2 regions of the Clostridium swellfunianum genome follow, and region 2 is predicted to be linked to the other one. Evidence: a T-box and tRNA genes for the amino acid it is inferred to sense, from the RefSeq annotation. Region 2 holds a T-box; the other holds one or more tRNA genes.
The links. The T-box of region 2 lies ahead of trpS (tryptophan--tRNA ligase). A T-box ahead of a tRNA ligase gene usually reads a tRNA of that ligase, here a tRNA-Trp.

Region 1: it has a tRNA-Trp gene. The T-box ahead of trpS (tryptophan--tRNA ligase) is inferred to sense a tRNA for this amino acid. The anticodon was not compared.

What each region holds. Positions count from the first base shown of each region.
Region 1 is NZ_JAMOFV010000006.1:3,331,117-3,339,698, forward strand. It holds gene NBE98_RS15685 (CBS domain-containing protein) at 14-634, shown strand; gene NBE98_RS15690 (immune inhibitor A domain-containing protein) at 866-3,172, shown strand; gene NBE98_RS15695 (hypothetical protein) at 3,225-3,371, opposite strand; gene NBE98_RS15700 (hypothetical protein) at 3,591-3,758, shown strand; gene NBE98_RS15705 (hypothetical protein) at 3,794-4,384, shown strand; gene NBE98_RS15710 (hypothetical protein) at 4,611-5,207, shown strand; tRNA gene NBE98_RS15715 (tRNA-Trp) at 5,463-5,537, opposite strand; gene NBE98_RS15720 (hypothetical protein) at 5,690-6,022, shown strand; gene NBE98_RS15725 (DUF4870 domain-containing protein) at 6,112-6,438, shown strand; gene NBE98_RS15730 (NAD(P)/FAD-dependent oxidoreductase) at 6,550-7,536, shown strand; gene NBE98_RS15735 (RusA family crossover junction endodeoxyribonuclease) at 7,551-8,174, opposite strand; gene tsaD (tRNA (adenosine(37)-N6)-threonylcarbamoyltransferase complex transferase subunit TsaD) at 8,412-8,582, shown strand, end outside.
Region 2 is NZ_JAMOFV010000006.1:4,413,441-4,422,022, reverse strand. It holds gene NBE98_RS20960 (glycoside hydrolase family 94 protein) at 1-4,578, shown strand, start outside; gene NBE98_RS20955 (desulfoferrodoxin) at 4,687-5,061, shown strand; T-box leader at 5,148-5,382, shown strand; gene trpS (tryptophan--tRNA ligase) at 5,440-6,444, shown strand; gene NBE98_RS20945 (DUF368 domain-containing protein) at 6,801-7,604, shown strand; gene NBE98_RS20940 (helix-turn-helix domain-containing protein) at 7,855-8,582, shown strand, end outside.

The sequences.
Region 1 (8,582 bases), 1.1 Mb from region 2:
GAGTGTAGTAACTATGTTTGTTAAGAATTTAATGCTTCCGATGGAAAAGTTAATTACAATTGCACCAGGTGAGACCATAAAAAAAGCTCTTGAATTAATTGAAGAAAATAATTTTTTATCTATTCCGGTGGCAGAAGGGGATAAGTTCTATGGCTCTATTTCAAAGGATAGAATTTACGCCTTCTATTATGAGAAAAGCGTAGATAAAGCTTGCTTGTTATCAGATTTTAAGGTTGAGAATGTAATGAGGACAGACGTTCCAACAATTCATCCTCTGGAGCAGATCGAAAAGGCGGCTCATTTCCTTGAAATTAAGAATATTGCTTTTGTAGCTGTGGTTGATGAATACAATTCTTTTAAGGGTATAGTTACTCATCATGCTATATTCCACGAATTTACAGAGCTTTTTGGACTTAATAAGGGAAGGCGCTTAGCTGTTATAGCTTACGACATTCCAGGGCAAGTATCAAAACTTTCAAGGATTATTACTGAAAATGGCGGAGATATTATAAGCTTTGTTGTGGTAGATCCAAAGAGCGTTACTGATGTAAAAGAAATAGTTATAAGAGTTAGAACAGAAAACTTCCAGGAGATACTTGGAAAAGTCAAAGACTCTGGATTTAAAATTCAATAGATTATTGAAACTCCTCATACAGAATTGCTGTATGAGGAGTTTTTGCTTTTATTAAATTTGATTTAAAAAATGATAGAAGTGAAAAAAACTATGTCAATAAATTATATTTTCCAATTATTGTAATTAAGAGAGCAGTATGATAAAATTGGATTTGTAAATAAAAGGTAAATTAGTTGTACAAGCATACTGTAATTTACCAAATAAATTACATAAGTAAGAAGGGGGTAAAATATGTTATCAAAAAAATTTTTATCAGTAATGACATCAGCATTTTTGCTTGCAGGTGTTGGGGCAACTTCAGCAGCAAAAACAGTTAATCCAGTTGTTCCTGAACAAACTGTTTCAATTGGACAAGATGTAGGCGGACCTACTGATTTATCTATTGCAAACGAAGAAAAAGTTATTGAAATGCTTAAGAAGGAAGGCAAGATTGCTAAAAATGCTACTTATGAAGAAGCTCAAAAGGTTTACTTAAAGTTTATGCAGGAGGCAGCTAAAGCAAATAAAAAGCTTCCAATATCCAAATTTGAGAGAGATTTAAAGGCTAAGCAAAATCAAAGGGTTGAAAAATATAAGTTTGAGAAAAGGACTACAGATACCAACCCTAAGAAGGTAAATGTTTTAACATTATTAGTAGATTACCAGGATTATAAACATAACAGCATTCAACCAGGCGAGTCTGATATGTATTATAAAGATTATAGCCATAAGCATTTTGAAGATATGATATATGGCGATAATGGCTATGAAGGCCCAAATGGTGAAAAGCTTATTTCTATGAAACAATACTATCTAGAGCAGTCAGGTGGCAGTTTAATAGTTGAAGGTAAAGTTGCCGGATGGTATACACTACCTCAGACAGCTGCTTATTACGGAGCAGAACAAGGTGGCTCAAACGATGTTAAGCCAAGAAATGCTGTTGCTCATGCCCTTCAATTAGCAGCAAAGGATTCCAATATAAACTTTGCAGATTTTGATAAGGAAGATATATATGATTCAGATGGTGATGGAAATTATAATGAGCCAGATGGAATCATAGACTACCTAATGGTTCTACATGCTGGCGTTGGGCAGGAAGCTGGCGGTGGTAGCCTTGGAAGTGATGCTATATGGTCACACAGATGGAATTTAGGTGGACTATATAAAATACCTGGGACTAACTACTATGCATATGACTACACAATAGAGCCAGAAGACGGAGCAGCAGGGGTATTTGCCCATGAATTCGGACATAACTTAGGATTGCCAGACGAATACGATACAAACTATACATCAACTACAAGTGAACCTATAGCCATGTGGTCAATAATGTCTTCTGGCAGCTGGAGTGGAAAGGTTCCTGGTACTGAGCCAACAGGATTTAGTCCATATGCAAAAGAAATATTTCAGGCACTTTACGGTGGAAACTGGCAAAAGCAAATTAATATAGATTTTAATAAGTTAACTAGCGCAGGAGCTAAAGTAACTTTAAGACAGGCTGATGAGGAAGGTCAGGCAGTAAAAGTTAGTCTTCCTGATAAAGCGCATGTGATAACTACTCCAACTAGCGGAAAGAATGCTTATTGGGGTGGAAAAGGTCACGATGGAGCTCCAATCCTTACTAACATGACTACAAATGTTGATCTAACTGGAAAGACTTCAGCAACTCTTAAGTTTAAGACTTGGTATGATATAGAAGAAGGTTGGGACTATGCTTCAGTTCAGGTTAGAGAAGTAGGAACAACTGATTGGACATACCTGCAAAATAATTTAACTACAAGTGAGGGAGATCCTCAAAGAGATGTAATAGTTCCTCATGGAATAACTGGAGCATCGAATGGCTGGGTAGATGCATCATTTGATTTAAGTAATTTTGCTGGTAAGAAGATAGAAGTAAAGTTAGAGTATGAAACAGATGCATATAGCTTTGGTGCGGGCTGGTACGTTGATGATATCCAAGTACTTGCTGGCGACACAACTATTTTATCAGATGATGCTGAAGGTACTGATAAGTTTGCATTAAACGGTTTTGAAAAGAACACAGGAACTGTTTATGCACCACATTATTATTTAGTAGAATGGAGAAATCATCACGGTGTTGATACAGGCCTTGCACACGTGGGTACATTGGGACAAGCTTTCGCTTATGATCCAGGTATGGTAGTTTGGTATGTCGACAATTACTTTACTGACAACTGGGGCGGAGTTCACCCTGGTGAAGGATATTTAAGCGTAGTTGATGCAGATCAGAAGAATCAATACTGGTATTTTGATGATGCTTCAAAGAAACCTGTAATAGCTAGCAGTGGAAGATATCATATGCATGATGCAGCTTTCAGTAAAGATAAAGATTCAAGTGTAGATATTTACTATGCTCCAGCTGCTAGAACAGTTATAGACACAAATAGATACTCAGAGCCAAGCTTTGACGATAGAAAAGATTACACCAACCCAGAGTTACCATCATTAGGAGTAAAATTACCTAAGCTCGGGCTAAAAATCCAAATAACAAATCAAGCTCAAGACAATAGCTCAGCTTCAATAACAATTAAAAAATAATAACTAGTAATAAATTAGTACCTGTCAGGTTTACCTGGCAGGTACTTTTTCTTTACTGCAGCTGCCATTCTATATCTTTACCTTCTTGAGGGCAAGCTGGGAAAATATCGTTTTTAATAAGTGTAATCTGCTTTCCGTAGTTGTTCCTATATACACCTGAAATCTTAACTTTTTCTCCTGTTTTTCCTTTAATTTGCATAAATTAGGCTCCTTTCATTAATAAAATTAGGAAAGAAGAATTCAATCCTAGCAGTTGTATTACCTTGCGGTTAGATGTCTGTTGCACTTTTAGTTTATATTTTATTATCTACTTTCTGTATAACTTATATAACATAGTTATATAAATATTTTTATTATATAAAGGTAAGACTAAATTTACGTATATCACAATATAAAAGGCAAGTAAGGAGGGCATTTAATGAACAGAAGAAGAAATGAGAATAAAAATATAGAAAATGGGAAAATTAAGGGTACAAGTGCTTTTAATATTAAGCAAGCAGATAGTATAGATGAAATGTCTTGGTCGAATAATAAATTTGAAAGTACCTGCGGTGTGGAAGGAAATGATTCTAAAGACCAGGAATAATAAAAAATTATATAAAAGATTAAGGGGAGTCAACTATGAAAACAAAAGCATTAGCATTATCATTGGCATTGGCACTAACATCAACAGGTATTATAGGTTGTGGAAAGCAGCAGACACAACAGCCTCCGGCACCTTCAGTACAAAAGCCATCAAACCAAAGCACAGATGTAAAAACTACAGCTTCAGTAGTAAACGACAACGCAGCTTTTGAAAAGGCTATAAGCAAAAATGGAACATGGATAATTGCAACCTTAAAGGATTTAACCTTTGACAAGGAATTGGTTGTAGATGGTGATTTTAAAAGTGGAAAGAAGGATCAAAAGACAGGGGAAGAATTATATCAGCGTAAGATAGGTCTATATACCCAGGATGACAAGAAAAACGTAACTGCTAGATTTACATTAACAGCTCCTAAGATCACTTTCAACAGCATATACGGAAGTCTTGAACATGGAACTTTCGTAGGTGATGTTTATGTAGCAGGAAAGAACTTTAAGTTAGTAAACCAACAAATAAAAGGAAATCTGTATTTCTTAAATGAAGAAGCTGAAAAGACCTTTACAATTGCCGATAAGGAAGGTAACCCTGCATCAACTATAAGTGGTGTTAAACAATTAAAGAAATAAGCAGCATCGATAAAAAGCTGGTAGATAAATTAATCTACTAGCTTTTTTATTGATAAAACTTAGGACTTATTTTACAGATGCAAAAGATAGAATTATGAATTTTCCAATAAAAGACGAGAAAAATATATTTTTAACAAAATACGAAATAAATCTTGTTAGTTTTTTATCAATATGTTATAATTAGCTTGTACATAAGAAATAAAAAACTTATTAGGGGGACTCAACAATGAGAACAAAAGCATTAGTATTATCATTAACAGTAGCATTAGCAACAACTGCATTCGTAGGCTGTGGTAAGAAGGCAGAACCAGCTGCTACGCCTGCTGCGCAAAAACCAGCTGCAACAGATACTAAGAAAGCTGATGCTGTTACAACAGCTTCAATAGTAGATACAAACGCTGCATTTGAAAAAGCTATAAGCAAAGATGGAAAATGGATTATAGCAACATTAAAGGATTTAACTTTTGATAAAGAGCTAGTAGTAGATGGTGACTTCAAAAATGGTAAGAAGGATGCTAAGACTGGTGAAGAAACATTCCAACGTAAAATTGGTTTATATACTCAAGATGAAAACAAAAAAGTAACAGGAAAGTTTAATTTAGCAGCACCAAAGCTTACTTTCAACAGCAATTTTGGTAGCCTTGAGCACGGAACTTTCAAAGGAGACCTTTATATAGCAGGAAAGAACTTTAAGCTAGTAAATCAAAAAATTGATGGAAATGTATACTTCTTAAACGAAGAAGCTGAAAAGACTTTCACAATTGCTGACAAAGCAGATGATACTAAGTCAGAAATTACTGGGAAAAAAGAGTTAAAAAAATAATTAAATAATAATATATAAAAACAGCTAGTTGATACAAATTTATCAACTAGCTGTTTTTGTTTTAATTAGTGTTATTTCATGCAGTACAACAGTTAGTATCTTTTTACCGAAAATTCAGTTGTTGTAACAAATATTCTTATAGAAAACATAGAAGCAAAATGAGGAAAATTTATCATATTTAGTTAACGAATATAGCCAATAAATACTTTACAAAAAATAAAAAAGCTTGTGAATTTTGATTCACAAGCTTTGCTTTGGCAGGGGTACTAGGACTCGAACCTAGGCCAACGGTTTTGGAGACCGCTACTCTGCCAACTGAGCTATACCCCTAAGACAAGAATTATTATATAATACCATTTAGAAAAAAGCAACTCTTTTTTTGAAAAAAATTTATGATGCATACAAAATTTTAATAAAGTGATATGTCTAACTGATCTAAGTTATGATACAATAAAAATACGATAAGTGAGAGGAGATCAAGGATGAGCGATTCCAATAGAGAAGAAAATGAATTAGAAAAACAAATGAAAGATATAGATGAACTTAAGAATAACGCAGCAAACCCAGGATGTTTTGCAGGTCCTGAAAAGATACCTGCTCCAGTTAGAGGGCTAAGAAAGTACCCAGTAATTTTAATAGTGGTAGGAGTTTTGGGATTAGTATTTAGTGCAATTTTTTTAATCAAATCATATAGGAGTACAAATAAAATAGAAGAGCTGATATTTCCTATAATGTATAATTTCATACCTTTTTTTGTATCCTTTTTATTATTTAAAATTGGGATTAATGAGTTTGCTAACAGAAAAAAGAAATAATTATTATATAACTAGACATAAAGTATGAGAATATAACCTATAATTGAATATGCTATTATAAAGAAATAATTTGTATGGGGGTATGTATTATGTTAACTACAGAGCAAAAGCTTTTAGCTGCTCTATGTCATGGCGGGGTTTTTCTTGCTGCGCCAATTTTGATTCCGCTTGTTATTATGCTTGTAGCTAGTGATGAGTATATTAAAACACAAGCGAAAGAAGCACTTATGTTTCAAATACTATTGGTTATTGGGGGAATAGTTTCAGGTATCTTAACTTTTGTGCTGATAGGACTTTTAGGTTTTATTGTAATAGGAATATTAGCTGTGGTTATGCCTATAATTGCTATAGTTAATGTTCTTAATGGAAATGACTACTCCTATCCTGTATCAGGTAAATGGGCTAGAGGTATGTAAAATTAATTGTTTAAAAGAGCCAAGAAATTTTGGCTCTTTTTTAATTGATGTGGTAAAATAGTAGCACAAAGATAAACTTAGATGCTTGTACAGAAAGGATGAAGCATTTATATGATCAATTACGATTTAGTTATTATAGGTGGAGGAATTGCAGGACTTTCTGCTGCTATTAAAGCAAAAGAAGAAGGTGTAAATAGTATTTTACTATTGGAGAGAGAGGAACAGCTTGGAGGTTCATTAAGCAACTATATTGATGCTGATTTTTCATATCCTTTAATTGATGAAGCCTTAACAGGACCTGAAGTTATACAAATATATGTTGATAAGATAAAGGAACATAATATAGAGTTTAAATTAAATTGCTTAGTTATAGATGTTAATAAAGATAAAATTATTACTACAGTCACTGAAGAAGGGATAAAGGAATATAAAGCAAAGGCAATTATTCTAGCTATGGGATCTAGAGAGATGCCTAGAGGAGCTATTAATATTCTAGGAAGTAGAACTGCTGGAATATTTACTGCTGCTTCTGCTCAGAAGTTTGTGAATTTGGAAGGTTATTTGCCAGGAAAACAGGTATTGATTATTGGGTCAGGAGATTTAGGGTTAGTAATGGCTAAAAGACTAACCTTGGAAGGAGCTATAGTTAAAGCTGTAGTAGAGCCGCTAAAACATGCTGTTGGAACGGAAAAAAATATTGAGCAGTGCTTAGATATATTTAACATACCTTTGAAACTAGGATATACAGTTATAGATATTAAGGGAAAAGAAAGAGTTCAAGGGGTTGTTGTTGCAAAAAGTGATGAAAACAATATACCAATTACAAATACAGAGGAAAATATAAGTTGTGATACTATACTTATTTCAGCTAATTTTCTCCCTGAAAATGAAATTTCAGTAAAGGCAGGTGTACTGCTTTCTAGTGCAGATGGCGGCGCTATAGTTGATGATAATATGCAGACCAATATAGAGGGGATTTTTGCTTGTGGAGATGTACTTTATATCCATGACTATAGAGAAGATGTTACTGGCGAAGGCATAAAGGCAGGGCAAAGTGCAGCTTTATATATTAAAGAGGAAATAGCAGAGAAGCAATAGTTTCTCTGCTATTTTTAAAACAATTTTTTAAAACAGGTTTTACATATAATCATTTTGCCCCCATTTGCAGAAACAGAGCTTTCCTTAGATATTCCCTTACCGCAAATTTCACAAAGAAAATCATTATTTTTTTTAGATGCTTTACTGATATTTTTTATAATTGGTTTTTTTTTGTTGCTGGGGGGAGCATATTCAATGGGATTATCATTAACTTCCTTTGAAATTATTTTGTACTCCATTGAATAGGAACTCTCGCCAAAAAGCTCAAGTTCAAACCTAGGGTTTTCTGAATCATAAAATTCCTCTATGATTAGCCGTCTGATTTGCGCATCGTTAACTATTAGACCACTTTTTTCGATTCCGTCAAAAATACTTTTTGTTATATTATTAGTATCAGGATGTCTCTTGCTGCTTTTGTAGTAAACCTTAAGTACTGCAATAAGAGCTTCAGACAATACAGTACTAGGGTTTTGAGATCTTGCCTCATATGCTATTTCCTCTTCATAAAGAGCATATCTATCGTGATACTTTCCAGAATTATATGGAAGTATTGCTCGCCCTTGGACATTAAAGAGCTTAAAGTTTGATTTCGAAATTGGAGAACCTTTTACAATAACCTTTGCATAGTTGTGAGTCATAACTATCTCCTTTTTAATACATGCACTAGATAAGAAGAAACTATATAATTATTTATACAAAAATATAAGAATATAAGAACATAAGAATAAAAGAATATAAAAATATAAAAATATAAAAAGTTAAAAAGTTAAAAATTTAAGAAGATAAGAAGATATCTTCTTATCTATTTGATTATAACACAGGTTTTTGTGTATAATAAAGTCTAGTTAATATTCATGAGAGTTGAGGTAAAAGAAATGAAAGATATAAAGATACTTTCAATAGAAACAAGCTGTGATGAAACATCTGCAGCTGTAGTAGTCAATGGAAGAGAAGTTCTTTCTAATATAATAGCGTCACAAATTGATATTCATACAAAATTTGGGGGAGTTGTGCCTGAGGTTGCTTCAAGAAAACACATTGAAGTA
Region 2 (8,582 bases):
TCAAGGCAGGCTAGTTTTGTAGCTATAGCAAAGGGAGAAATTGGTCATAAACATTGGTTTAGACTAGGTAGAGCTATGACATTGATGGGAAGAAGTAAAGGATTAGTTTCTTGGAGCGGAACCATGTTTGAGTATTTTATGCCTCTATTAATAATGAAGAATTATCCTGATTCACTTTTAAATGAAACCTATAGAGCAGTTATTGAAGGCCAAAAAAAGTATGCAAGAGAAAGAAAAGTGCCTTGGGGTATTTCTGAATCTGCTTACAATACCTTTGACCCAGCCTTGAATTATCAATATAAAGCTTTTGGTATTCCAGGTATCGGACTTAAGAGAGGTCTTGCAAATGAGCTTGTAATATCACCATATTCTACTGTTATGGCGCTGCAAGTAGACTTGCATGGAGCTATAGATAACATGAAGAGGCTTATTGAAGAAGGTTTGGAAGGTCGATATGGTTTTTATGAAGCTGCAGATTATACGAAAGAAAGGATTCCAAAGGGAAAGCAAAAGTCATTAATTAAGTGTTTTATGGTTCACCATGAAGGAATGAGCCTAATGGCTCTTAACAATGTTTTAAACAATAATATACTTCAGGAGCGTTTTCATAGAATCCCTCAGATAAAAGCAACCGAGCTTTTACTTCAGGAAAGAGTTTCAAAAAGAGTAGTGTATGATAGAGAACAGAATTTTGAAGTTGTTGATTTAACTACAGAAAAACAAAATATTGTAGTTAGAACCTTTAATACTGCAAATACACCAATGCCTGAGACACATCTGCTTTCCAATGGTGCATATTCTATTATGCTTACTAATAGCGGAAGCGGTTATGGGAAGCTTAACGATATGACTGTTTATAGGTGGAGAGAGGATCTAACTCTAGATAATACTGGCATGTTTTTCTATATAAAGAACTTAAATTCAAATGAATACTGGAGTGCTTCCTATGAGCCCTGCAAGCAGGAGGGAGAAGGTTATGAGGTGATTTTTTCTCTTGATAAGGCAGAATTTAAGAGAAAAGATGGCGGTCTTTCAACGCATACAGAAATTGCAGTTTCTCAAGAGGATAATGCTGAGGTTAGAAAATTATCCATAACAAACCACAGTGAACACATAAGAACAGTTGAAGTAACCAGCTATTGCGAAGTAACTCTGGCACCATATAATGCAGATATTGTGCATCCAACCTTTAGCAATCTATTTATAAGAACAGAATTTATAGATAATCCTTGCTGCATTATTGCTAACAGAAGACCAAGGGCAAAGGGTCAGAAAAAACCTCATGTAGTTCAGACAATATCAATTCATGGTGAAACCGTGGGGACTATTCAATATGAAACCAGCAGAGCAAACTTTTTAGGAAGAGGAAGAGATGTTTCTAATCCTCAGGTAATGGAAAATGATGCTCCTCTTAAAAATTCTGTTGGTGCTGTATTAGATCCTATTATAAGTATAAGAAGAAGGATTAAGATTAAATCTGGTGAAACCGTTAAAATTGCGTATACTACAGCTGTTGCGGACACTAGAGAAGAGGCTATTGAGCTTGGAAGAAAATACAGTGAAATGCACAATGTTGATAGAGTATTTGAGCTTGCTTGGACTCAAACGCAGGTTGAGATGAAATACTTGGGTGTAAAATCTACTCAAGCAAATTTGTATCAACATATGGCTTCTAAAATTCTATTTATCAATACTAATTTAAAAAGCAGAGCAGAATTTATTAAGAACATTAAAAAGTCTCAGTCTGCTTTATGGCCCTATGGAATTTCAGGTGACTTGCCAATACTTCTTGTAGTTGTGAGAAAAGAAGAAGATATGGACTTGGTAAGACAGGCACTTCAAGCGCATGAGTATTTAAGCAATAAGGGTTTAAAAATAGATTTAGTTGTAATAAATCTTCAAAACACGCTGTATACACAGCCGCTGCAGGATGCAATTAGAGATTTGATATCTTCAAGCCATGCAAGAGATAAGCAAAACAAGCCTGGAGGTGTATTCCTTCACAGTAAAGGAAGCATGGCGATAGAAGATGTTGAATTTATAATGTCTATAGCCAGACTTGTTATTGATTCAGAGAAGGGAAGCCTAATGCATCAGCTTAGTGGAAGTGAAGAAACACAGGAAACTAGAGAACTAATGGACATAAAAGAGCAAAGCTACGATATAGTTCAACACAGCTTCCCGCATTTGGAACTAGAATACTTTAACGGACTTGGTGGTTTCGATACAGAAAATGATCAATATACTATAATTCTTAAAGAAAATAGAAACACGCCTGCACCTTGGATTAATGTTATATCTAATGGACAGTTTGGTTTCCATATTTCAGAAAGTGGAAGCAGCTATACCTGGTACAAAAACAGCAGAGAAAACAAAATTACTCCATGGTCAAACGATCCTGTAACTGATCCTCCTACTGAAGCCTTATATTTAAGAGATGAAGTGACAGGGGAGCTTTGGGGTATAACTCCTAAGCCTTTAAGAGGAAGTGGAGAATATATCATTGAGCATGGCTATGGCTATTCAAACTTTAAACACCAGGCTCATGGAATAGTTGGAGAGATGACTGTTTTTGCTCCTATGGATGAAAGTGTTAAGCTTTGTTTAATAAACCTAAAGAACAATAGCAAGCAGGAGAGAAAATTATCATTAACCTATTATGCACAGTTAGTTTTAGGTGTAGTTCCACAGCAAACAGCTCAATATATATCTAGCTACCTGGACGAAGATAAAAACTTTATTTACGCACAAAATCCATATAGCGAACACTTTGGAAGAGCTTATGCTTATCTTAGGATAGCAGGAGGGAGTGAGGAGTCCTATACAGGTAATAGAATTGAATTTTTAGGAAGAAATGGAGACGCTAATACTCCTCGGGCATTAAAATATAAAATGTTATCAAATGAAGTTGGTGCAGGCTACGACCCTTGTCTTGCCTCCAATGCAAAGATAACCATGGCACCAGATGAAGTAGCGCACCTTATAGTTATGCTTGGTCAAAATGAAAGCTTAGATAAAATTAAAGAAATTTCTAAGGAGTTTAGCAATATAGAAAGAGTTGAAGAAAAGCTTATAGAAGTTAAAAACTTCTGGAAGAGCTTGTTGCACAGAATTCAAGTCAAAACACCTGACAAAACCATGGATATTATGCTTAATGGGTGGCTTATGTATCAAACTTTATCCTGCAGATATTGGTCTAGAACAGCATTCTATCAGTCAGGTGGAGCAATAGGTTTTAGAGATCAGCTTCAGGATGTTATGGCTATAGGCTATCTAAACCCTGAATACACAAAGGAGCAGATACTCCACAGTGCTTCGAGGCAGTTTGTTGAAGGAGATGTTCAGCACTGGTGGCATCCTGTTGTCAACAGTGGTATTAGAACAAGATTTTCAGATGACCTTTTATGGCTGCCTTATGTAACTATAGATTACGTAAAGACTACAGGTGACTATAGTATCTTAGACGAAGTGGTTGGCTACCTTGAAGACGAACCTTTAAGAGAAGGGGAGGATGAAAGATATAAAATCAGTCCACCATCAGACAAGAGCGGAACCATTTATGAGCACTGTATAAAAGCTATAGAAATTTCCTTAAAGTTTGGAAAACACAACATACCTTTAATGGGCAGCGGAGACTGGAATGATGGTATGAGTACAGTAGGAAATGAAGGCAAGGGCGAGAGCGTATGGCTCGGATGGTTCCTTTACAGCATTTTGGATAACTTTAAAGAACTGTGCAGTTATAAAGGTGACAAGGAAAGAGAAGTTAAATATGAGGAGATGAAAGAGTTCATTGGAGAGAATCTTGAAAAGAATGCTTGGGATGGCGGTTGGTACAGAAGAGCTTACTTTGACGATGGAACTCCTCTAGGGTCTATGGAAAATGATGAATGCCAGATAGATTCCTTGTCTCAATCCTGGGCTGTAATATCTGGAGCTGGAAGACGCTCGCGTGTTGAGGAGGCTATGGAAGCTTTAGAAAGACACCTAGTTAAAGAAGATAAAGGAATGGTGCTTTTATTAACCCCAGCCTTTAATAATTCAAAGCTTGAGCCTGGATACATCAAAGGTTATGTGCCGGGTGTTAGAGAAAATGGAGGGCAGTACACCCATGCTTCAACTTGGGTGGTTCTGGCTCTTGCTAAACTTGGATACGGTCATAAGGCGTGGAAGATTTACCACATGATTAATCCTATAAACCATGCTAAATCTCATCTTGATTATGAAAGATACAAGGTTGAGCCTTATGTTATGACTGCAGATGTATATGCTACTGAAGGACATGAAGGCAGAGGAGGCTGGAGCTGGTATACTGGAGCTTCAGGCTGGATGTATAGGGTTGGCATTGAAGGGATACTTGGACTAAAGATGAAAGGCAATAAAGGCTTCACTGTTGAACCAGTAATCCCTGAGGAGTGGAAAGGCTACCAAATTTACTATCAAAAAGGTGATTGTTCATATCACATTGAGATTAAAAGAGGAGATAAAAAAGAAATCTATCTTGATGGGAAGCTTCTTGAAGACAGCATAATACCATACATGGAAGCAGGAGATCATACTGTAGAAGTAAATATTTAAATAGTAAACAAAATTTAAACAATGGAACTAAAGTAATATTTAGCCATCTTTATATATTATAATATAAAGGTGGTTAAATTTTTATTTAATGTATAGGGGGAATTGGTTATGACAGAACTAAAACAAGTTTTTAAATGCGAGATCTGCGGAAACATGGTAGAAGTAATTCATGCTTCTGGTGGAACCTTAACCTGCTGCAAGCAGCCTATGAAGCTAATGGTAGAAAACACTACAGATGCAGCTAAGGAAAAGCATGTTCCAGTTGCTGAGAAAGTAGAAGATGGTATATTAATTAAAGTTGGATCAGTGGACCACCCAATGCTTGAAAATCATTATATTGAGTGGATAGAGGTTCAAACAGCAAATAAGATATATAGAAAATATTTAAAGCCAGGAGAAAAGCCAGAAGCTTTCTTTGCTATAAATGAAGAAGTATTAGCAGTAAGAGAATACTGCAACCTTCATGGCTTATGGAAGGCCTAAGACAAGTAAATAATTTTTCAAAAGATTGTCAATAATATTGTTGACAATCTTTTTATTTGGGAATATTATAAGATAAAGACAATCGCATAAAGCCGTTAGAAGAGAAGCAAGTAAGTTTAAAAACAGATTCACAGAGAGCTGCAGTTGGTGAAAATGCAGCATTTATGCTTAAGCTGAATGGGTCTCAGAGGTTGGGGATGAATTTTAGTAGTCTTTCACGTAAGCCTTACGTTATAAAGGCAGGATATTATTGTATCTGTAACGAGGAAAAGCTATATGCTTTTCGAATTTAGGTGGTACCGCGTAAATTACGCCCTAAGGCTTGTAAAATGCCTTAGGGCTTTTTTAATGTAAATTTTTAAAATGGAGGAATTAAGCATGGATGAGAAGAAAAAGGTTATTTTCAGTGGAATTCAACCATCTGGGCAACTAACTTTAGGTAATTATTTAGGAGCTATAAAGAATTGGGTAAAGCTTCAAGATGAATATGATTGCTATTTTTGTGTTGTTGATTTGCATGCAATAACCGTAAAACAGGAGCCGAAGGATTTGAGAGCTAGAACCTTGGAGGTTATGGCTATATATATCGCTGCTGGAATTGTTCCAGAGAAAAATACTATATTTATTCAATCCCACGTTCCAGCGCACTCTGAAGCAGCATGGCTGTTAAACTGCTATACCTATATGGGTGAGCTGAGCAGAATGACACAATTTAAGGATAAGTCACAAAGGTATGGAGAATCTATTGCTGCTGGGTTATACAATTACCCTGTGCTTATGGCGGCAGACATTTTGTTGTACCAGACAGATTTAGTGCCAGTAGGAAGCGATCAAAAGCAGCACCTTGAGCTAGCTCGTGACATCGCTCAAAGATTCAATGGACTATATAGTGAAACCTTTGTAATTCCAGAGCCGTACATTGCTCAAACTGGAGCGAAGATAATGGATTTACAAACGCCTACAAAGAAAATGTCAAAGTCTGAGGATAATCCAAACAGCTATATTTTAATTATGGATCCACCAGAGGTTATAAGAAAGAAGGTGAGCAGAGCTGTAACTGACAGTGTAGGAGAAGTTAGATACAGCGATGAACAGCCAGGGGTTAAAAATTTAATTACAATATTAAGTACAATAACAGGTCAAACTCCAAAAGAAATAGAAAACAAGTATGCTGGTCAGGGATATGCTCAATTTAAAAATGATGTAGGAGAGGCAATAGTAGGTGAGCTTGAGCCAATTCAAAAGAAGGTTAAAGAAATTTTAGCTGACAAGTCATACCTAGAAAATATCTATAAAACTGGCGCTCAGAAAGCCGAATATTCAGCTCGCAAAACATTATCCAAGATGCAGAGAAAAATTGGTTTTATCCCTGCAGCTAGATAAATATTTATGATTTAGGCAATATTAAAAAGTAATTAATCTGTAAGTCATGCAGCAAATCTAATAGACAAAGGTATTTGCTGCATGATTTTTATATTTATAAATTGATGTAAAAAAATGATATAGGAATATATAAATATTTGAATAAAGGAACAAATAATAATTTAAAAAGATATTAGAATGTGTCTTAGAGGCTTAATATTAGTAAAGGATAGAAGGAAATTAAAATCTAATTAGGCTTCTTAAGATTTTGTTTAGAGAAGTTTAAGGAATAATATGTAGAAATGATATTTAAAAAAGGTTATAATCAAATTTGTGTGAAAATATACTATGAGTCTTTAATTACATAGGAGGTCAAAATGAAATATTTAGTTAACTTTTTAAAAGGCTTAGCTATAGGTATAGCTACACTAGTACCTGGTGTAAGCGGTGGTACTATGGCGGTAATACTAGGAGTTTATGATGATTTAATACATGCTGTAAGTTCATTCTTTAGTAACTGGAGAAAGCACATTGTTATACTTTTAGAAATTGGATTTGGAGGTCTTGTTGGTATAGCTTTATTCAGCAGGCTTCTTGAAAATGTAACTACAAAATATCCTTTTATTATGGGATTTTTCTTTATTGGAGTTATATTTGGAGGATTGCCTGTCTTATTTAAGAAGGCAGCATCAGGAACTAGAAGCAAGACCGACTGGATTTATTTTGTGGTAGGATTAGTAATAGTTCTTGTAATGGCTTGGGAGCCAAGTGCTACAACTACTTTGGCAACTAGACAGGACTTATTAAGTATAATCTTTCTTTTCATAGGTGGAATTGTTATAGCTATAGCGCTAATTTTACCTGGAATAAGTGCCTCCTTTATGCTTTATGTATTAGGATTATATAATGTTACCTTGAATGCTATTAATACTAGAAATATTCCATTCTTAATTCCATTAGGATTGGGTGTTGCATTGGGAACATTAGGAACTGCTAAAACTATCGAGAAACTTTTAGAGAAGCATCCAAGCAAAACTTATATGCTTATTATAGGTTTTGTTTTAGGTTCACTATTGCCTGTATTCCCAGGAGTGCCTTCAGGTATGTCAATAGTTACTTCACTATTAGCTCTTGCACTTGGATTCCTGTTAATAAACTGGCTAAGCAAGAAGGAAATTTAGATTATAACCAATAATAATACGCTTTTAACCAAATAGATTGGCAAAGCAGTTGCTTTAATAATAGTGTACTCGTTAGGAGATAATAAAAATATTAGGCTCCACGAGGAACACTATTTTTATTTATTGAAATGTTTTCAGTTAACTAATATAATTATAGTATGATTTTATGGGGCAATAATATCTACATAAATTAGTTTTTAGAAGTCTTTGTAAAGGTTTTCGTGAGGCTTTTAAATCATGGGGGGATTTAATGCAGAACGTATATTTACGATTTAGACGGAAAATACGACCTAAAAATACTTTTCATAAATTAATGCTTTCCTATGTTTTTCTCATATTTCTTATGCTACTAACTTCAATGCTTGTATTATATGAAGGTTATAAGCAGCAAATGATAGATCAGTCAAATACAGTATCAGAAAAGTTTATAAATCAAGGAGAATATTATACGCAGTATACTCTTGGATGGGCTAGATCTTACATATATCAGCTGTATTTGGACGAGCAGGTTTATAATTTGATGTTTGCTTCCAATGATGACTCGCAGCTGGTTTCTACACGATATTTAAAAATAAAACAAGCTGCAACTATGATTCCATCAGTTCAATCTGTATATGTATACAACCGAAATACTAAAATGATATACTCTTCAGACGGTAACACCTCCTATTATTCTTTATTTTATGATAGCGATATAGCTAACATAATTAGAGATACCAGCGAATCAATGAGCACTAAGTTTATTCCACGACAGATAACTGTACCTATAAACGGAACAGAATATAAGAAAAATGTGCTTACAATAATTTTATCTAATACCAAAGCAGACGCAGACGGCACACCCTATGGAGCGATAGTTTTAAACTTAGATGCTGATGCAGTACAAGCCTATTTTGAAAACATATCAGAAAAAGACTATAATTTAATAGCTGTAAATACAAAAGGACAAATAGTATTAAGCTCCAACAGGGGTACATT